DNA from 4 places in the Sphingobacterium sp. UBA7038 genome. Region 1 is predicted to be linked to each of the others. Evidence: riboswitches for the same ligand, from Rfam matches in the RefSeq annotation. Region 1 holds a riboswitch; each other region holds the start of a gene.
The links. Region 1 has a riboswitch for S-adenosylmethionine ahead of B3H30_RS05575 (5-oxoprolinase). Riboswitches for the same ligand answer to the same signal wherever they lie in the genome.

Region 1 (5,584 bases):
AAATACCCAACGGGGTTATACTGATGGTCAACCAACCGGCCGGTAATACGGTAAGGTGGAGTAGTAAATAGCCCATACAGTGAACAAGAGAGTAGCAGTAGTTTCAGCATATTTTTCCATTGTGTAGCTCGATAACATACAGGTATCCAGCTGATGAATCTTAAAACGGAGATCCTCACCTCACGATTGGAATGACGATCTATGCAAAGGTAGCCTGCTGCGTCATTGAATAAATATCACAAGTTTATGAAAAACTATCATTTTGCATTTTCTGCTTGTATGCGGAAGGAGATAAACCCGTCAGTTTTTTGAAAAATCTGGAAAGATTATTAGGATCGCTGAAATGAAGTTCAAAGGCAATTTGGGCGATAGACTGTTCGTCCAATAGAAGCCGCTGTTTGATTTCTTGTATTTTTCGGTGTTGGAGGAGGGTAATTGGACTATGTCCGGTGTAGGCTTTGATTTTGCGATTCAGCTCATTGCGGTGTATTTTTAGTAAACTAGCATATTGGTTGCAGTTCAGGTTAGAATTGACATGCTCTTCCATGAGCATTTTAAATCGAGTGAGCAAATTGTTGTTCGCGCTTTCGCTGGCTATATGATGAAATGCACGAAATAGCCGGTCCAGTCGAAGTAAAATACTGGCAAGCAATGCGCGGATCATATTGAGGCTGTCGGATCGGAACGCACCGACTTCAAAAACAATTTCGGAGAGCATAGATTTGAACAACCCAAAATCACCGTCCATAGCGACAATATAAGGTGCAAACGAATAATTGTAAAAATAGGGAAGTTTGTAAACCAGTGTTTTATCCTGAAAGAAAGATTCCAAAAACTCGGGCTTAAAGATTAAATGAAATCCTTTGACACCGTTTTTATCAAAGTCACATTGCTTAATCTGATTGGGCGAAGCAAATAAGATGGTGCCTGGGCATAATTCGATACGCTTTTCATTGGTGTATGCCACTCCGTTTCCCTTTTCAAAAAACATGATCTCAAAAAAGTTGATGGTGTGCGGACCGGCCTCAAAAATCAGATCGGTATTATCCTCGAACCGATGGGCATCCATCGCTAAGGGAAAGCCGTATTTGCTGTCTTCAAAATCAAAATAACGCATAATAGTGTCTTCAAACCAATAGGAAACGCCTAAGCGTTAAAATCGCAATGAATAAATATAATAGTTTTTCTGAATATTGCTTGACAGGGAATTGAGGCCCCATCCGTGACATGCAAGGGCTACCGGTCAAAAAAATACGAGCCATGTCATATTCAGGTCAATGAAAGGTTGTATAAGCTCCTTAATTTGAAAAAGTAATATTTTTTTTGTATATTGCTGGTTATGAGTTTTAAAGAAAAATTAGAGAACTGGCGCACGTCAATCAATCGCGCCGGTAGTGGTGAGGAATTGTATATTTTGCTTTTGAACTATAAAAGGTTTATCAACAAAAATTGGGTGGACGATTTTGGCGATCCGGGCAACTGGAAATCGGAATTAAATCAGGTCATCAGCAAAGTAAGAAACAAGGTGGATGTAGCAGATATCAGAGCCTGCCAAGATTTATCGTCCTATCAGGACGATGCCCGGCAGACCGCACATTCACTCAATCATACGTTAAAATATCATCACTCATTGACAAAAGGGTAGGCTAGGCCTACCTTTTTTTGCCGATAAAGATTATTGTAAAGGAATCAGGACATTCTGTTCCAAGCGTACAGGAACATGCTTCACCGAGGTAAAACCGTCTTCCTTGGAAATGATGTTGGAAAGATCCAATCCTCTTTTGGAGAACGTACTGATCAAAGCTGTTCTAAAGGTTGCCTTGGCTGAACCCCAGCCTTGTCCTAAAATCGTGTCATTGTTGAGCTGGATCAGTTCATCTGTTGAGTAATAACTGAATTTTTCCAGTAAGTGTTGGTAAAGATTTGTTGTAGTAGCCATACAATTTAAAAATTTAAAGGATTAAACCATAAACTGTATCCAGATCTTGTTGGGAAAATAATCGTTCTGTGACGTTTATTTTGGTCGAAACCCGTATTAATTTACCACCGCGGTGCCTGCACTCGGTTGGTATTGCATCATGCAATTCTGAATACTCTACAAATATAGTAGATTATTTTTTATAATAAAAAATATTTTTGTTTTTAAGGGTAAATGAACGTTAGCAACAGGAATAAGGCGATCAAAAGCGAGGCGCGTTGTTGGCTGTGATTTGGTTATGAAGCGGATAGCTGGAGAATTAAATTATCATGCTACTGTAATCTCATCGAAAATACTTTTAAAAACAGAGATAAGACAATACTTTTGCGCCATGAATAGAATTGCGGAAATTAACGAATACATTGCTGCCGAACGCGAGGTATTATTACAACACCCTTTGTATCGTAAGATCAAAACGATCAAGAATCTACGTTCTTTTACAGAAGGGCATGTGTACGCTGTATGGGATTTTATGTCTTTACTAAAAGCTTTACAGATTAAATTGACCTGTACGACTTTACCTTGGTTTGCGAGTGAGCATCCATCAACACGCTATCTAATCAACGAAATTGTCTTGGCTGAGGAGTCGGATGAATACATTGATGGCCGCCGTTTGAGCCACTTTGAGATGTATCTGGACGCCATGGATGCCATGGGTGCCGACCTTCATCTGGTCAACAAATTTATTGCTCAAGCCAAAAAATCGAGCAACATATTCGATGTCATTGCAACGACCACATTGGATAAGCGGATCAAAGACTTTTTGAATTTTACATTCGAAGTGATTGCTGAGGGCGAGGTGCATAAAATTGCCGCAGCATTTACATTTGGACGCGAAGATCTTATCCCGGGAATGTTTACCTCTATTTTGGAAGAAATTAAAACAAACTTTCCTACAGCCAATCTGGACAGCTTTATTTATTATTTTCAACGCCATATTGATCTTGACGGCGACGAGCATGGACCGTTGGCGATGCAGATGATCGCAGATCTCGCGAAGGACGATGAGGTTAAATGGACAGAAATGAAAGAGATCAGTAAAATAGCGCTACAAAAAAGAATCCAGTTGTGGAATGCAATAGAAGATTCCTTATACGGATAATTTATTATTATACCGTCGAGAAAGGCCTTTCAAATCACGATTTGAAAGGCCTTTTTTATGTGTTGTAAAAAAGGATATTGTAAGGGCTTCTTGGCAGATATTGGTCTTTTTGTTTGAATTGATGAAAAAATGTCTTTTTTCCATAACATATTGGCGTTTGTGAAGAAATCCAAGTTCCAATAAGTGTCTAAGTTTGCTACGCAAAAAAATAATAGAGCACACGTGAACTTTTTTCCTCCCTATTGGGCAAAAGGAATACTAACCATGGGATTGTTAGTATTCGCTATTTCGGACACCTTCGCCCTCGATTCTTTGCGCATGTCCCTGAAAGACATGATCGACAAAGCACTACAGAACAGTAAATACATCGAGCAGTCTTATTTGCAGCTCAAAGAAACTGAGGTGGCGGTACAGCAGCAACGCATGGAGTTGCTGCCCAAGATTTCCGCCCGAGCTTCTGCCAGTTATGCGAGTAATATGCCTGTTTATGATCAAGGCCTTTTAAATAAACCCTCCCAGCATGATATCATTCACTACTTGTACGATAGCGGTTTGGATTTTTATCTGAATCTCTACAATGGGCATCGGGACCTGATGAAAATTGAGTCCAAAAAATTGGAAAATGAGCTGGCTAGAATCGATTGGAAGAATGCCGCGGCGCAGACGAAATTGGAGGTTTGCAATCTTTTTTTGGATTTGGAACTGTCGTATAGTAACCGATCTTTAATCGAGCAGGATATTGCTGATCAACGGGCACAGCTCAAGGAGATTGAGCATCTGTATAAGGCGGGTGTTGTATTGCACAGTGACGTCTTGCGTATTTCGTTGGAGCTTTCGAAGCGGGAACTGTTGCTCGTGCAGATCGGTCATGATATTCAGGCTGCAAATCAGAAGCTGCAGCTAATTGGTGGTATTACTGCGGAGATTGTGCCCCTGCCCGAGCAGTTTCAGGTGGAAAACCCCAGCTATGAAGCGCTTGTTGCCGAAGCGCGAAGCCATGCTTTTTCCCTCCTAAAATCCGAACAGGAAGTGGTTTTGAAGAAGTTGTCGGTCAAACAGGCGCGATCAAATTATCTTCCTGAGTTGGGTTTGACCAGTACATTCACCTTTGCCAATCCACAGGTTTTCTTGTATCCCTATAACCCCAGCTGGTATAATCTGAGTATCACAGGGCTCAAATTAACCATACCGATCTCGGCAATTTATCTCAATAAAAACGTGGTGCGCGGAGCACAGATCGCCTTGGATCGACAAGAGGTAAAACACCATCATGAAGAGGAGATTCTGGAAAATCAGCTGTTACAGGCCCTGTTGGATTATCAATTGGCTATTAAGCAGCAGGACGTCTGTCAAAACAATAAGGCGTTGGCGCAGGAAAATGCACGGATTATAAAAAACAGGTATTTTAAATCATCGGCTTTGATTACAGATCTCTTGGATGCTGATATGCAATACCTAAAAACACTTTTTGATCTTGAAACCGCACATATTGCGCTACAGAAACATTATTATTTTATCGAATTTTTGAAGGGTACTATCTAATGAAACCTAAATCACGAAGAACAGTTGTGGAGGCACAACTCACTCGAATCACCAACTGGTTGGCTGCAATTGTCTTGTTGGCCTTGTTGTTATGGGGCGCTAACACCTTATGGATGCGCTTGCGGTATACCTATACAAATGATGCACAGGTAACACAGTACATCAATCCCATTGTTTCCCGCGTAGGAGGTTATGTGGTTTCTGTGCATTATCACGATCACCAATTGGTTAAACGAGGTGATACCCTATTGCTTATTGATAATAAGGAATATAAATATGAGGCGGATCAGGTAGCTGCATCCGTCAATAAGGAAGCAGCAGAGATCAATGTTCTTCATAGTCAAAAAGAAATCCTCCAGGCAGAGCATGAATCTTTGCGGACATCCATTGCTGCTGGCGAGGCACGTGTAACGAAACAACAATTGGAGTATGATCGATACAATTACCTGTTTCAAGAAAAGTCTGCAACAGCACAGCAGCTGGAGGATGTAAAAGCGACGTTGGATGTCTACAAGAGTGAACTGGCTTCGTTAAAACATAAATTGCAGGCTTCACAGGAAAGGGTGCACGATGTGGACATGAAAAAAGGTGTCGTTGATGCCGAGCGCGTTCGTTTGACTGCAGCTGTTGGCCGCAAGCGGCTTGATGTTGGGTATACCGTTATTCGCGCACCTTACGATGGACAGATTGGCAAACGCACAATTGAAAAAGGTCAAATGATAAGTGCAGGCGAAGTTTTGGGCTTTATCGTCAATAGAGAAACCCCAACCTGGGTAACGGCTAATTTTAAGGAAACACAACTACGTTATTTGCATCTTGGTAATAGGGTTGAGGTGGTTGCTGATGCGTATCCGGATCAAAAATTCTATGGGAAAATTATTTCCATCTCCCCAGCTACGGGTTCTGCATTCTCCCTTTTGCCGCCAGATAATGCAACGGGCAACTTTGTGAAGATTGTACAA
Region 2 (5,584 bases), on a different contig from region 1:
GATCAAATTTGCTTTGACACTTCCGGCCATGCCCTTGACAGGAATCTGGATCAAGAAAGCACTTCTATTTGAAAAAATGAGAAAATACAAAAAGGCATTGAAGGCGTTAAAAAAGGCTAAACTTGAAAATGTTGACCTCGATTTTTCGTCAAGCCTGAAGGCGATTGAAGATCGGATTAAAGGAAAACAGGAAATTAAGAACGGGAACGAAAAGGAAAACAAGAAAGAACGGAAGAACAGCCGAAAATAATCTCACCTTATTCGGATAACAGTTTTTATTTTGAACGAAGCCCAATAAAGAAGCCCTAGCTGAAATTTCAGCTAGGGCTTTATCAATATAGTTTAAGAATTATTCTGCTCTTAAGATTTTCGCAGCCTCAACCATAGACTCTAAAGCCGCTTTGGTTTCTGGCCAAGCACGAGTTTTCAAACCACAGTCAGGATTAACCCAAAGTTGTTCTGCTGGAACTACTGCTTTTGCTTTGCGCAATAGATCTACCATCTCATCTTTGCTTGGAACACGTGGTGAGTGAATGTCATAAACACCTGGACCAATATCATTTGGATATTTGAAATCACCGGCGAAAGCATTCAATAATTTCATTTGAGAACGTGAAGTCTCAATCGTGATAACATCGGCATCCATTGCAGCGATATCTTCGATCACATTATTGAACTCAGAATAACACATGTGTGTGTGAATCTGTGTATCGTCTTCAACATTTGATGAAGAGACACGGAAAGCACGTACTGCCCAGTTCAAGTAATCTTTTTGATCAGCTTTACGTAACGGTAATCCTTCACGGATAGCTGGTTCATCGATTTGTATGATTTTGATACCTGCTTTTTCCAAGGCTTGTACTTCATCCAAGATCGCCAATGCAATTTGGTAAGTCGTTGTTGAGCGCGGTTGATCGTTACGTACGAAAGACCATTGTAAGATTGTTACAGGACCAGTCAACATACCTTTAACCGGACGATTTGTCAATGATTGTGCATATGAAGACCAACGGACAGTCATATCTTCAGGACGGTATACGTCACCATAGATAATCGGAGGTTTTACACAACGTGAACCGTAAGATTGTACCCAACCATTTTGTGTGAAAGCGTAACCAGCCAATTGTTCACCGAAGTATTCAACCATGTCATTACGTTCGAATTCGCCGTGTACTAATACGTCGATATCCAATTGCTCTTGAAGACGGATGGTGTTTTCTGTTTCTTCTGCGATTGCTTTATCGTATTCTGCCTGCGTAATAGCACCCTTTTTCAGATCTGCTCTCCATTTACGAACATCTTTCGTTTGTGGGAATGAACCGATAGTTGTGGTCGGGAACGCCGGTAAGTTGAATTTCGCTTGTTGCGCTGCTTTACGGTCTGCAAATGCTGAAGTGCGTTTTGCATCGTCATCAGTAATATTGCTTGTACGTGTTTTAACCTCTGGTTTGTGGATCAATGGAGAGGTACGGCGGCTTTCAGCAGCCGCTTTGTTCGCTTCGAAGCGTTTTGCTGTTTCAGCATCAACTTCTCCCTCCGCTAGTACGGCTAAGTCTTTTACTTCAGCTAATTTTTGTTTAGCAAATGCTAACCAGTTTTTTACTTCAGCTGGTAGCGATTGTTCATTGTGTTCATTGTCTAAGTCAAAAGGAACGTGCAACAGTGATGAAGAAGGAGCTACCCATACACGGTCTTTTCCTAATGCATCAACAGCCTGTTTGATTTTAACCAATGATTTTTCGTAATCATTTTTCCAGATGTTACGGCCTTCAACAATACCTAAAGATAATGTTAATGAAGCAGGAACTTTAGCCAATACCGTATCCAATTGATTTTCACCGCGTACCAGATCCAAATGTAAAGCATAGATAGGTAGGTTAACTGCGATATCTTCGTTGTCTTTTAAAGATTCGAAGTAAGTCGTTGCGATTAATTTGATATTTTTTGCTGCTGCAGCTAATTTTTCGAAAGTAGGTTGATATAAAGCTTTTACTTTAGCATCTAAATCCAATGCTAAGAAAGGCTCGTCAATCTGAACATATTGTGCACCAGCATCAGCTAGTTTAGCTAGTATTTGCTCATATACTGGAATAAGTTTATCCAATAAATCGATACGGTCGAAGCCAGCTTCTTTTTCTTTACCGATCAAAAGGTATGTAATAGGACCTAATAGAACTGGTTTAGTATCGATGCCCAATGATTTTGCTTCGTTGTATTCATTTAAGAATTTTTCGGAAGTCAATTTGAATTCTTGATCTTTGGTGAATTCTGGTACCATGTAGTGGTAGTTCGTATCCAACCACTTGGTCATTTCCATTGCAGTCACGTCGATTCCTTCTTGTTGGAAACCGCGCGCCATGGCAAAATATAGATCTAAACTGTAATTGTTGTCTACTTTATTCAATAAAGAATGGTAGCGAGCAGGAATTGCACCAACAGTGAGGGTTAAATCCAATACTTGATCGTAAAAAGAGAAATCATTGGAAGGGATCAAATCTATTCCAGCATCTTTTTGTGTTTTCCAATTGCCTTCACGAATTTTTTTTGCTGTGTCCAATAATTCCTCAACAGAAGATTTTTTAGCCCAATAGGCCTCATTGGCTTTTTTCAATTCGCGGAACGCGCCCACACGAGGGTAACCTAAATTGTTAGTCAATAACATAATGAATGTTTTTAATATTTCTTTTTCAACTATATTTCTTGCTAGAGAGAGAAGGACACACTAGAATTTGGTGACTTCGGCTTATCATTCCCATATCAAGTAGGGTAGAATTTAGCACCTTGTCAAGGGACAGGTTGCTAAGGCTTCATCGGGTCTATTCCCTCTGCCTTTCTCTATAAGCGACGCTAAGTTAGAACATTTCTTTTTGAAATGCAAATTTTTTATAAAAGTGCGTCAATTTTTTATATTCTACTAAGGATGAAATTGTTTTGTTCTTTTATTTTCATCCACGAATTCGAGTAAGTCACGCTTGAATACGTGTGTAGCATAAAAAGGGGAATGACTATATTTTTCATTCCCCTTTTTTTAGCTGACCAAAAGTTTGTAACCTTTTCCGTGCACATTGACAATTTCAACTTTGCTATCTTCTTTTAGATATTTACGAAGTTTACTGAGAAATACATCCATACTTCTACCCGTAAAATAGTTATCATCATGCCATATTTTTAACAACGCTTCTTCCCGGGTCAGCACATCATTTTTCTTTAAGCAAAGCAAGCGGAGTAGTTCAGCTTCTTTCGTGGAGAGTTTTTGCATCTGTCCTTTGTAAGAAATCTGCTGACTTGTATAATCAAAGAAATAATCGCCAATTTCAAATTTATCCGCAACCACTTCTTCTTCTTTGTCTCGAACACTGCGTTTCAGCAAAGCATTGATGCGGAGCAATAATTCTTCCACTCGAAAAGGCTTGGTGATATAATCATCTCCTCCTAGCTCAAAGGCTTCGGTCTTATCTTCCATCATCCCCTTTGCTGTGGCAAAGATAATAGGAACAGTATTGTTTGTTTTTCTGATTTCACGTCCAACTGTAAATCCGTCCTTTTTTGGCATCATGACATCAAAAATACAAAGGTCGTAGTTATTTTTTTTGAATTGAGAAATCGCTTCATCTCCATCCGTGCATAATGTGACGTCAAATTTTCCCTTTAATTCGAGATAGTCTTTTAAAAGATCCCCCAAATTAGGATCATCTTCTGCTAATAATATCTTTTGCATAATGAATATATTAATTTTCACCAATGTCCCTTGATGCTGATAAATCAGCCTTCCTCAACCTTTGAAATTTTTTAAAGAGGAAATATACAAAAAAGGAACGTTTTATTTTTTAATAGGCAAAATTACTTCAAAGGTCGTGCCTTTATCTTTTTCACTTTTAACTGTAATTTTTCCGTTCAGCCTTCTCAGAATGTCCTGTACATAACTTAAGCCAAGGCCAAATCCTTTGACATTATGAACATTCCCAGTTGGAATACGGTAAAACTGGTCGAAAATCTTTTGCAGGTGATCCCGGCTCATCCCAATACCATTGTCGGCTATGGTGACAACAATGGTGTCGCCAACATTTTTTGAATTGATGTTGACATGTAAATCTCCTTTGCTGTACTTGATGGCATTATCCAAAAGATTGTAAAATACATTGGAAAAATGTAACTCATCACCAACGACAACATCCTTGGTCGCTGCAAGATCTATACTGAATTTCCCGCCAATATTTTGCATCCGTAGCTGCATACTGTCCGTTACTGCCGAAACAAGATCATTGATGCATACTTCTACCTGGTCGAGTTTTAGCGTTTCTTTTTCTAGTCTTGCCAAATCGAGCACACGTTCAATATGATTTCCGAGTCTAACATTTTCGTCGTAGATGATATTAGCCAATTTCTGAACGCGCTTGTGGTCGGCATTGATGTCTGGATCTTTAAGTGACTCACTGGCAATCATAATTGTTGCAACAGGTGTTTTAAACTCATGCGTCATGTTGTTGATGAAATCCGTCTTCATTTCCGAAACTTTCTTTTGTCTGAAGATGATAATCAGTGTATAAGCAAAACACCCCACCAACAAGAAAAGCAGTGCCAGCATGGGCAGCAACAGATAGCCCATATTATCGGCAATTATCGCCTTTTTATTGGGGAAATAGATGGTTAATTTTCCTGGCGCAGCACCGATATCACCTTTAAAAAGTGCCGTTGAGTATTTGGTTGTATTTGTTGGGTTATTTAAAGCGGCTTCGTTTAAAATATTATTTAGTAATATATTGTTTGTGCTCCATATTTCAATATTGAAAGGAGCTTTAATGTCGCGTTGAGCCAACTCCTCTTTGATAAGTTCTTGAACGATGATCACATTCAATCGATCCTTTAATGGACGTTTAGCAAGCTCCATTCCAATAGCAATATCTTCGATGTAGTCTGCTTTTTTGCCGCCCAGCATGGCAACGGAATCATATACATTAAAGCCACTCCACGCGTTTTTTCTGTTGAGGATATCCAATCTTTTTTCCAAATCAGAAATTGTTTTCGCAAGTTTCGCATTCTCTCTTGGAGGTAATGTGGCTACCCGGAATTTTGTTTGTTGATTGACCAGTGGGTCCATTAGGGGGATAACAAACCGCGTGCTATCGTCCTTCCCATTGATCTGATCATCTACCTTTGAAGCATTTAACATGATAAAAGCCTGTACCAAATTATCGTCGGTAAGCTCATTTGAAACAGAAAATTTGATAAATTTCTGGTACTCCGGTCTTTTGATGTATGTTTCGTAGAATGAATTTTTGATTTCAATTACATTTGGATACAATGCACGTAATTGGTCTTCTTGCTCTTTAAAGTTTGAGAAAACAACATGTTGTTTGTTTTTTAATTCTTCAATTCTATACTGTATTTCGAGTTGCTCGGCCAAAAGACGTTGTTTGGCCTGTTCCTGCTTGGATTTTTCAATGTTACGCTCCTGTTGAACCTTAGCGAAGTCAACTACCTCCCGTCGTTCAAGCTTACCGGCAACAGCTGTAATCGCAGCATTGACGGACTCATCAAATAATTGAGACTTTTGGCGATAAGAATCTCTCAGAAAATAGAATTG
Region 3 (5,584 bases), on a different contig from region 1:
CGAGCGTTTTTTATCTCCGTTTTTAATGACAAATTTCTTGATCTCCAGATTAAGATCTTTGGTTTTGATGATATCGTAAAGACCTTGGCCTACGACACCAAACCCAAACATCCCTATTGTTAATTTATTACTCATATCTCTTCTTAAATTCTCTTATATATTATTTACTCTCTTATACTAATTCGTTTATGTATTCTTTTTGTTCCCGCAGAAAGCTGCTAATGATTTTTGTGAGTTTTTTTGTTTCGATCAAAAAGCCATCGTGGCCATAGGTCGATTCAATCTCTTGATAATGGGCATTGGGAACATGTTGCGCGATGAATTGTTGCTCTTGTGGCGGAAACAACAAATCTGTATTAACGCTCAGGACTAAAGTTGGACAATCAATGCTCGCCAAAGCAGATTCAATAGATCGTCTTCCCCGACCTAAATTGTGACTGTCCATTGCTTTGGTCAGGAAATAATAGCTGTACGCATTATAGCATTTCACCAATTTTTCACCCTGATAGTTCTGATAGGAGGATGCTTTATAATGATCGAGTTTTTCGTTATCATCTTCCTTTTGCGTGTTGGCATACGTTGTATAGTTGCGGTAAGACAACAGTGCCATAGCGCGTGCAACTTTCAATCCTTTAGCTCCACCATCAGGGTGATTGGCGTAAAAGGTTCGATCAGTTGTAATGGCCAGACGTTGACTTTCATTGAATGCAATACCCCATGGTGAGTGGACGGCATTTGTTCCAACCACGATGAGATGGTTGATGGCTATACTGTGCGATACGGCCCATTCCAATGCTTGTTGACCGCCTAATGACCCCCCGATAAGGATCTCTATTTGTTTGATTTCCAGGTGGTCCGCAAGGACTTGATGTGCGTGAACCAAATCCCTCACTGTGAATTCGGGGAAAGATAGGTAATAGGGTTGTCCGGTTGCTGGGTTTACAGATAGCGGATTACTGCTATTATATGCTGATCCTATGACATTGGCACAAATAATATAATAATCGTTTGCATCAAACAACTCACCTGTTCCAAAAAGACCGGACCACCAATCCAGCACATCTGCATTGGCCGTTAATGCATGGCAAACCCAGATCACATTGCTGCGATCTGCGTTGGGTTTGCCAAATGTTTCATAACTGATTTGTAAATCAGTAAGCTCTCTTCCATTTTCAAATACAAAAGGCTCCGGGTGCAGATATATATGCTTACTCATTTCACGTTTAAGTTTTAAGCCGAAAAAATCTGATTATTTAATTTTATCAAAAGCTTGTTGTAAATCAACTTTGATATCATCAATATGCTCTATTCCTACAGAAAGACGTAATAAGCCTTTGAAGACTCCGGCATTGGCTTGATCTTCATCACTCAATTGTTGATGGGTTGTAGCTGCTGGATGAATAATCAATGACTTCGTATCACCAACATTGGCTAAATGACTGATCAATTCTAAGCTGTCGATAAAGCTATTGGCCTTTTGCGCTGCGTCACCTTTAAGCTGGAAAGAAAGTACCGCGCCATAGCCATTTTTAAGGTATTTTTGTGCGTTAGCGAAGCTCGGAGAGCTTTTTAATCCCGGATAGTTTACTTTTTCTACCTGTGGATGCGCCTCAAGCCATTTTGCGACCTCTAAAGTGTTGTCTACATGGCGTTGCACCCGCAAAGACAAGGTTTCAAGTCCTTGTAATAATAAAAATGAATTGAAAGGGGAGAGTGCTGGTCCGAAATCCCGGAGCCCTTCCACACGCGCCCGAATGGCAAATTGAATATTTCCGAATGGTCCGCTTTCACCGAAAACTTCGGAAAATACTAAACCATGATAGCCTTCAGATGGTTCGGAAAATTGCGGGTATTTTCCATTGCCCCAATTGTAGTTTCCGCCGTCGACGATGACACCGCCAATGCTTGTGCCATGTCCACCGATCCATTTAGTTGCCGATTCAACAACCACATTTGCACCATACTCCAGAGGTTTAAATAAATAACCTCCGGCTCCAAAAGTATTGTCGACGATTAATGGTAAGTCATATTTTTTTGCTACGGCAGCAATTTTTTCAAAGTCGGGAATATTGAAACTTGGGTTTCCGATTGTTTCAACATAGATTGCTTTTGTTTTATCATCAATGAGCGCTTCAATTTTATCGGCTTCGGCGTCTGTTGCAAAACGAGCTTCGATGCCTAGGCGCTTAAAAGAAACTTTAAACTGGTTGAATGTACCGCCGTATAAGTTGGATCCCGCAACAAAATTGTCACCACTTTCCAAAATATTATTTAAAGCTATAAACTGTGCCGCCTGGCCGGATGCAACAGCAACAGCTGCAACTCCACCTTCCAGTGCCGCAATACGTTGTTCGAAAACATCCGTAGTAGGGTTCATAATCCGTGTATAAATATTACCGAACTGCTTTAATGCAAATAAGTTTGCGCCGTGTTCGGCATTTTCAAATACAAAAGATGTTGTTTGATATATAGGAACTGCTCTAGATCCCGTAGTAGGGTCAGCGACTTGGCCAGCGTGAACCTGAAGAGTTTCGAATTTTAAATTTTTGTTTGAAGACATAATATATCAGATTTTAAGGGTTCAAAAAGAAATTGCAAAGTAAAAAGAGAAGCATACACACCTCCTTGAAGGGTCTGTTAAATCTTTATCCAAGAAAACGGAAATGATTTTTAACAAGCATGGAAGTGCATATGCATACGCATTCGCATTCGCATCGATACAATTGTACGATGGGTTACACTTTCGCTTATCGTGCGGTTCACTTGTGTTGAACCTGAATTTTTAATGGACTTCAGTAATTTAATAATCATTGTCTTATGTCATTTATATGCTCCAAAACGATATTGTTTTGGACAGGAATTGGCACCTTTTCAAACAAATTGAAGGTTGCCAGTGGGTCATTGAGCCAGTCTCTCGCCACTTCTTTATAAATCAAGACCTACTGATGAAGGGAGGTGTTGATTAGAAATCTTCTTTCGAAGACGACACAAATATAAACTCTTTTTTTATTAAAGCAAAAGAAATGGTATTTTTTAGTTAAAGGAATTTTGAATAACATGCCGATTGGCATCGCATATCTTCCGATGAAACCGCAAAAGTAACTGTCAATCGGGTATTATGATTTCTTTAAATTGATCCGTTCTGCAGTTTGATTTAAATCTGTTAGGAGAGGTTTAAGCGCATCGATTCTACTATGGATATCATAGGCGAGGTGGCGATTCGTCTTTTTGTTTAACGATAGCGAGAGGCCCACCAAATGGGAATTGACCTGATATGCGAGTGCCTGAAAATGGTGAATATGTGACCAATCCATCCATTTGTGCTCGGGTTCTTTTTTCATTTGATTAATGGCGTCTGAAAACAGGGCCATGGCGGTCTGCGCCTTTTTACGAGCCAGTCGTATATCAAACGAACTTTGTCTTTCGTCCGACAGACGGTTATTGATGATCTGGAAATAATGCGCGTTGTAAAGGGATACCTCTTTTGCCAGCTGAACCATGCCTGTGCTCTGGCGTACAGGTATCAAGAAATAACCCGCTATAGCCAAGAATGCTCCAATCAGTGTGAAAAGTATTCGGCTGCCTAAAATGAGATTGATGTTGCCTTCGAACAGATTGAGTGCAATCACAATTCCCAAGGTAATGAAGATGACACTGACCATATAGTTAGATCGGTTGAACAAAAAGAATCCAAAAAGACCCAATGCAGCTATGGTTAGGAGTGCTGGAAGAAAATGAATAGAAATTAAGCAGAACACACCAACTATAATACCCGAGAATGTACCGACAATACGTTCTATATTACGGGTTTTTGTCATTGAAAATGCTGGCCTGGCAACAATAGCGATCGTCAGTAAGATCCAATAGGTATATTTAAAATCCAAAAATAAAATACCGATCAATGCACCTGTTCCAAAAAGAAGAGCCATCCGAACCGCAAATCGAAAAAGCGGATTATTCAGATGGAGTTTACTTTTTAGATCAGCGAGATTACGTAATGGTCGACTGATAAATTGTTGGTACTCGCTGGTGTCAATCTTATCCTGAATTTCCTGATTTTGATAAAAAGCGACCTGGATTCTGTTGAGTACATCAATAATTGCTTCGATGTTGCTTATGATCGAACATAATATACCTTTTGCTGGATCGGCCTGTTGTTCTTGAATTTCTTTTAAATCCCGTAAGAGGGCATTAATTTTAAAGTTATTATGGTATAATTGATGTGCATACCGGAACCTCTTGTTGGGTTGTGAAAAGCTATCGATTTCTAACGCTAATAATTTGATTGTGTGACGAATTAAGGGGAGGCTGCCCGTGTCTGCAAGATTTTTGCGAATTGCATCGTAGTCATGATCAAGCGCAATAATTAACTCATGGAGGTCAATTAATCCATAAACCTGACTGAGCCAATAATTGCTTTTATGCCACTGTTGGCTTATGATTTTTTTTTCTCGAAACAGAAGAGACCTGATTTGTTCCTGCTGTTCGCTGATCTGGCCATGAATTTTTCCTACGCGACTGTACGTAATATTCAAAGGAATATCGGGATCGTAAGACTGTGATCGTATCAATAGAAATTGGGACAATCCATGAAAGCCATTAGCCATGGCATGTTTTAAAGAGCGATAAGGTTGTATATAGGCTTGTAAAAGGCTAAAAAAGTAATATATTATGGACCCTGTTGTAATCTGTAAGCTAACCGCAAAGGGGTGTTGTGGGGCCATTCCGATCACAAAACTCATGAGAATCAATGTCATGTTTCCAATTGCAGCATAGCGGGCTCCAAAAATGCCGTATAAGGTGCATATAAAACCGGCTGACGCTAGCACGATAACCAAGGGCCAATGATAGGGAAATACAATAGCTGTAAACAATGATGCAATAAAGAAGGTGGGAATACATACCAGAGCTGAAGAAAGTTTATCTTTTCTGTTGCCAGGAGGATCGGTGAGTGTCGTTAACAACGATCCGACACCGATTCCGATAGCCGTGCTCGCTTGCGCTCCCAATAAATAGATCGCCAAACTTGGCAAAATACTGACTGCAACATTACGTAATGCGTCTCCAGCATGCTCGCCATGCATAAATCGTATTATAAGGATATAAATACGGTAGAGTCTTTTCTTCAATGATACAGTGCTCATGAATCAGTTTACTAATTTTCGATGCAAAAATACAAATATTATGCTTAATATTTTTTGTATACAATTTATTTGTTTTGAATTTTATTTGTTTTTTGAATTTTTATTTTGATTCGATGTCATTTTCCTACGATATGTTTCAGAAGATTCAAAATTATCTCGCATGATCCTATCCGCTGTAAAAGCGATCAGCGAAGGATAGGGTTTACCGATATTATTTGGTTGTCTACCGAGTGAATCGCACTACCTGTCTATTTCTGCTAGTCAACGTGTAATGAATACACGAGGTTTGTTGTCATTATTATGAAGTTGACTATCCGATCGATAGCCCAAAGAAATTACATTATGAAACCACAAAAAATTAAATTGCTCTTATTTTCTATTGTTTTATTCCTGTGTTCTAATGCCGGACCCGTTTCAGCACAGTCTGACGGGGGGAAATT
Region 4 (5,584 bases), on a different contig from region 1:
CGCTAAAGCGTAACGTGTTTGTACAAAACGGTTGAAAAACCGAACAAATGCTATTACTCCCAGCCCAATCCAGATCGCAAAAGCATAGAAAGACCCCACGTAAGCATAATCTCGTTCCCGGGGTTGCATAGGAGTTTGGTTGAGATAAACTACGATCGCTACCCCCGTAAACACAAACAGCAAGGTCAGTACCAAGGTATAAGGTTTATTGTTTCGGTACAACCAGATCGCACCAGCTATTCCGAGTAGCAGTGGAAGAAAAAAATAAGTGTTCCGGCTCGGGTCATGCTCCTGCGATCGAGATATTTTATCTTGCCCCCCTAAACGCCAATTATCCAATGGTCTGATCCCCGACAACCAGTTGCCGTCACTATAGGTCCCATATCCTTGCCTGTCATTCTGTCTACCCACAAAATTCCATAAGAAATATCGGGTATACATATCTCCCAGTTGAAAATTAAAAAAGAACTTAAAATTATCGGAAAACGTTGGCTGTTGCCCTTCTTTCAAATTGAGGTAACTTCTGTAATAAGCTTGATGGCTTCCATCTTGGCTATAGATACGCGGGAAAAAGGTTTCCTTATCAAATTGATATTTGTCTACCTGTGTGAAGGGAACATACTCCGACTTATCTTTCCGATAGCTCGTCTTACTATCGACGCCAACCACTTGCGAGTCATAATAAGGTCCTTTGAGTAACGGTTCCCGTATATATTGTTCACGGCTCAAATATCCTAAAAAAGAAAATACATTATCCGGCGCATTATTGTTCAAGGATGGATTTGCTTTCCCTCGGATCATGACCATGGTGTAGGAACTGTATCCAAATAAAACAAAACAAAGAACCAGCAAGGCTGTATTGAGTGTATATTTCTGCTTTTTATAGGAATAATATAGACCGTAAATTATCAATCCCCCCAATAATAGGCACGAGAAAAAAATTCCGGTACCAAATCCCATTCCCAATGAGTTCACAAATACGAGATCCACTTTAGCCGCTAGACCGACTAACCATTGAATAATTCCCCACAAAACGGCCCCCAAGATCAGCACTCCGACGAGGAAAGCTTTTATTGTCCCTTTCGCATTAACCTGTCTCGCTCTTCGGAAATAAACAACCATCGCGATAGCCGGGATTGCTAAAAGATTTAATAGATGCACTCCGATCGAAAGCCCCATAACAAAAGCAATAAAAACCAGCCAACGATCGCTACCGTCTTCATCTGCACGGACTTCCCACTTTAAAATTGCCCAAAATACAACTGCTGTACATAAGGAAGACATTGCATAAACTTCAGATTCTACTGCCGAATACCAAAATGAATCGCTGAAACTAAATGCCATTGCACCGACAACTCCTGCGCCGAAGATCTGCAGGTAGGTTGACAAAGAAGCTTGTTTGTCTTTGTTGAGTAGCTTTTTAGCAATGGCGGTTATTGTCCAAAATAAAAAGGTAACAGTAATTCCACTGCAAACTGCAGAACCTATATTCATCCAATAGGCGATCTGCCCCTTATTCCCTAAAGCGAGATTAGAAAATATATTCTGAATAAGAAGAAACAATGGTGCTCCCGGTTGATGTGCCACCTCCAATTTATAGGCACAGGCTATAAATTCACCGCAATCCCACCAGCTTACCGTCTTTTCAACTGTAGCGATATATACACAGGTGGCAATTAGTCCGCAAGCAAAACCGAGTAGAGAATTTAATCTATTGTACGTCATAAGGTCAATTGGTCTATTGTTAAAATCCTTTTTAGCACTTTAAGTTAAAAAGTTATCCTGACTCCGACACACGAATTAACACTATTTAACACCAGTACCTGACTGTAAACAGGCTATTCAACACTGAATATAGAGATCGACCTAAACCACGCTGCCGAGACTTTCAACCTATTTCAGGCTTTCACAATGAATATTATCATAAAAAAGGGAGCTTATCTGCTCCCTTTTTTATCATTTTATGAGTTAGGCTAGTTTTTCAACAATCTTCTTTGTTGGACCAGGATTACTCATCGTATAAAAATGTAATACCGGAGCGCCAAATTTAATCAGCTCCTGACACTGTTGTACCAACCACTCTTCACCTACCTGTCTGACGTCGGCATTCGTTTTACATGCCGCGACAGCGTCACTCAGTTCCTCTGGAATATCTAAATGAAAAATTCTTGGCAAGGTCACCAATTGCTTTTTTGTTGTCAGTGGTTTTAATCCCGGAATAATGGGCACATGGATTCCATTGTCCCTACATTTTGTTACAAATTCCTTGTATTTTTCAACATTAAAGAACATCTGAGTCACAATAAACTCTGCTCCCATATCGACTTTTTGTTTCAGATATTTAAAATCAGTATTGAAATTTGGAGATTCAAAATGCTTTTCGGGATACCCGGCTACTCCGATGCAAAAATCAGTCTTTTCCGACGTGATAATGTCTTCATGCAGATACTTTCCTTTATTCATATCGGTTACCTGTTCCAATAGGTCTGTTGCAAAAGCATGTCCACCATCGGTTGGTATAAAATCGGCATCGCCCTTACGTGCATCACCCCGCAACACCAAAACGTTATCTATCCCCAGGAAGTTCAAATCGATCAATGCATTTTCAGTTTCCTCTTTTGTAAAACCCCCACATATCAAATGTGGCACCGCATCCACTTTATATTTATTCATGATGGCCGCACATATCGCCACTGTCCCAGGACGTTTACGATAGGAAACACGTTCCAGTAATCCACTCGCATGCTCTTTATAGATATAATCTTCCCGATGGTAGGTGACGTCGATAAAAGGAGGTTTAAACTCCATCAGTTCATCCATGGTTTTAAAAATACTTTGGATGCCCTGCCCTTTCGCCGGTGGCAATAGCTCAAAAGAAAACAATGTTTTTCCTTTGGCATTCTGGATATGATCGATAATCTTCATTAAAAAACTGTTTTTAGTTTGGTTGGCTTACATCGAAACGCACACGTCGAGGAATCGTTTATCTACATGTAACTTATCTTTCCCACATGGAGTAGGGTAGAATTTAGCACCTTGAACAATACAGGTTGCTAAGGCTTCAACGGGTCTATTCCCTCGGCCTTTCTCTATAAGCGTTGCTAATATCGTTTTAAAAAATCAAAAGACAAAAATATTTTTTCGAAAAGGCAAAAATAGCAGCAAAAAGACTTCAATAAACGATGTTTCAACGTCACTTTAGCTTTGTGTCCATGCAACGACAGGATTCTTCGCGCTACCAAGAGTTAAAGACCTAGAAAAACCAGTAGAATTAACGATCGAGGATCATAGACAGCGAAGAGATTGACTATGCCACAAGAACATTGGCTAAAGATTAGCTGCCAAAGAATTCCGTAAATTTTTGAGATAAAATGTGATCAATAAGAGTCCCCGAACATGGTACTCTTCTTTCGATCCATATTTAAATCCGTCAAATAAATAGTGATAGGCGACTAATGCCTCTTTTTCGTTGTAAAATAATTCCTTCCAAGAATCAGGAACATCTGCCCATGCCTTGAGCACAATGCCATTCTCGGCATAAATAATTGGTGATTCGACACCATCCATTCGATAATCGTGATGGGTGCCAGAGCTTGATATGTGTTGGAAATAAGCGATAGAATAATCTACGAAATTCAAGGCCCTCGCTTTTATCTCCTTTTCACTTTCTGATTTTACCGGAGCATTTCGCCATAAATTCACTTGGCTATCAAATTTACTGGGCGTTTCCCGGATAAGGGTTTTATCTAACACAAAGTTGATATAAAGTCTTTCACTAGTGGGTATACGTGCTGAGCTAAACTGTGAAAAATCACCTCTCAGCTGAACAAAATCTTTTTTTATTTTAACAATATCCAAAGCGACACTACCTTTTTTCTCATCCGTCAATTCTAATCTATCACCGTCAAATTTGTACTTACCAAAGAGTAAGATATCATCAATCGCCATGACAAACTGGTCCTTATCATGAAGCGAAAGAAAGGATCGGTATAGAATAGGATCATTACCATAGGTATCTGCCTCCACATTTTGGGGAGATTCTCTTTTTAATTTATGATACTCATCATTTGGATAGCCCAATATCATTTGGTAGTTGCCTTCAGGAAACTCCTTTTTCTTCCCAAAGAAAGTACACGAAGACAATGAGAGTGTGAATAACAGCAGTAATAACGGTTTCAAAATCAATTAATAATTATGGCCAATAGTAATATTAATATATAAGGACCAAGATAAGAAATTACTGCAATAGTAAGTATAGGATATTCAATTGAATAAGCTTGGGGATATGCCTATTCCTTATACAGATCGACCAATCCCTCAGGCAATTCAACTTCAATGATCTCCTCTTCGCCATCAATTCCTAAGATCAAATCGTCGGACAGCGGAAACATCAGTTCTTTGCCATCCATATCTACTGTGGCGACAAATTGTTGTGGGAATTCCTGAACATCTGTTATTTGCCCCAGTTCGCCATGGTTTTCATCGATCACTAAAAATCCGATTAAATCAGTATATCTAAAATCATCCGGGTCTCGCTCGGGCATTTTATCATTGGAAAGATATAGCTTTTTACGAACGAGTACCTGAGCCTTATCGATATGATCCACATCCTCAAATGTTACATAAGCAGTGCTATTTTTTTGAAATTTAATGGCATCAACAAAATAAGGAACAAGCTTTTTGTTCACTTCCACAAAGACAACATCGATATCCAAACTCTCGTATTCTTCGAATTCAAAAAACAGTTGTACTTCTCCTTTAAGACCTCTTGTTTTACTGATGTAACCGATGTAAAAGCATTGATCAATAGTCATATTTTTCTTATTTGGCGATTAGCTGTGAGACATGATTTGGCAAACGATTAGCCTATTGGCTGTTTCAAAAAAAGCCGGCTCAAGATTGAGTCGGCTTTCTCGAATACTTTATGAAAGAATTAACCTTCAGTTTCTTCTGATGCAGGAGCTTCAGTCTCTTCAGCAGCAGTTTCTTCTGCTACAGGAGCATTTTTAGCAGCAACAGCAGCAGCTTTTTCTTCTTTTTTCTTAGCTTCAGCCACTAAAGCAGCTTTTTTAGCTTCAGCTTTAGTTTGTGCTAAACCATCTTTTTTACCAGAGATTCTAGCTTCTTGAGCGTCAGTCCAAGCTGTAAATTTAGCTTCAGCAGCAGCTTCATCAAAAGCACCTTTTTTCACACCACCTTGCAAGTGTTTTTTGTAAAGAACACCTTTGTAAGAAAGGATAGCACGAGCAGTGTCAGTTGGTTGAGCACCTTTATTCATCCAATCCAAAGCTTTTTCAAAATCCAAAACGATAGTTGCTGGATTTGTGTTTGGGTTGTAAGAACCAATACGTTCGATGAATTTACCGTCACGTGGAGCGCGAGAATCCGCTACGACTACGTGGTAAAAAGGACGTCCTTTTTTACCGTGTCTTTGCAATCTGATTTTAGTTGCCATTTTTTAATTTTATTTTATGTATTCAACATATCCCCCGAGCTTCATACTAGAGGGGATGCAAAGATAGTTATTTTTTTTTAATCAGCGTTATAATTTAATAAAACTTCACTGAAAACGACAGGGTTAGCT

Region 2: linked by a shared signal. The riboswitch ahead of metE (5-methyltetrahydropteroyltriglutamate--homocysteine S-methyltransferase) and the one ahead of B3H30_RS05575 (5-oxoprolinase) in region 1 are both predicted to bind S-adenosylmethionine.
Region 3: linked by a shared signal. The riboswitch ahead of B3H30_RS14115 (O-acetylhomoserine aminocarboxypropyltransferase/cysteine synthase family protein) and the one ahead of B3H30_RS05575 (5-oxoprolinase) in region 1 are both predicted to bind S-adenosylmethionine.
Region 4: linked by a shared signal. The riboswitch ahead of B3H30_RS07135 (methylenetetrahydrofolate reductase) and the one ahead of B3H30_RS05575 (5-oxoprolinase) in region 1 are both predicted to bind S-adenosylmethionine.

Annotation. Positions count from the first base shown of each region.
Region 1 covers NZ_DLAV01000011.1:251,540-257,123, reverse strand. Annotated here, with positions in the region: gene B3H30_RS05590 (hypothetical protein) at 1-110, opposite strand, end outside; gene B3H30_RS05585 (AraC family transcriptional regulator) at 245-1,117, opposite strand; gene B3H30_RS05580 (hypothetical protein) at 1,340-1,645, shown strand; gene B3H30_RS05575 (5-oxoprolinase) at 1,676-1,939, opposite strand; SAM-I-IV-variant riboswitch at 2,006-2,099, opposite strand; gene B3H30_RS05570 (DUF3050 domain-containing protein) at 2,310-3,080, shown strand; gene B3H30_RS05565 (TolC family protein) at 3,303-4,622, shown strand; gene B3H30_RS05560 (HlyD family secretion protein) at 4,622-5,584, shown strand, end outside.
Region 2 covers NZ_DLAV01000030.1:35,520-41,103, reverse strand. Annotated here, with positions in the region: gene B3H30_RS19420 (hypothetical protein) at 1-250, shown strand, start outside; gene metE (5-methyltetrahydropteroyltriglutamate--homocysteine S-methyltransferase) at 350-2,662, opposite strand; SAM riboswitch class I at 2,741-2,844, opposite strand; gene B3H30_RS19410 (response regulator transcription factor) at 3,029-3,718, opposite strand; gene B3H30_RS19405 (sensor histidine kinase) at 3,821-5,584, opposite strand, start outside.
Region 3 covers NZ_DLAV01000020.1:119,805-125,388, reverse strand. Annotated here, with positions in the region: gene B3H30_RS14125 (homoserine dehydrogenase) at 1-135, opposite strand, end outside; gene B3H30_RS14120 (homoserine O-acetyltransferase family protein) at 173-1,216, opposite strand; gene B3H30_RS14115 (O-acetylhomoserine aminocarboxypropyltransferase/cysteine synthase family protein) at 1,250-2,560, opposite strand; SAM riboswitch class I at 2,822-2,934, opposite strand; gene B3H30_RS14110 (FUSC family protein) at 3,117-5,144, opposite strand; gene B3H30_RS14105 (TonB-dependent receptor domain-containing protein) at 5,487-5,584, shown strand, end outside.
Region 4 covers NZ_DLAV01000013.1:6,651-12,234, reverse strand. Annotated here, with positions in the region: gene B3H30_RS07140 (DUF2723 domain-containing protein) at 1-1,725, opposite strand, end outside; gene B3H30_RS07135 (methylenetetrahydrofolate reductase) at 1,969-2,925, opposite strand; SAM riboswitch class I at 2,996-3,098, opposite strand; gene B3H30_RS07130 (hypothetical protein) at 3,328-4,179, opposite strand; gene rimM (ribosome maturation factor RimM) at 4,290-4,814, opposite strand; gene B3H30_RS07120 (30S ribosomal protein S16) at 4,934-5,455, opposite strand.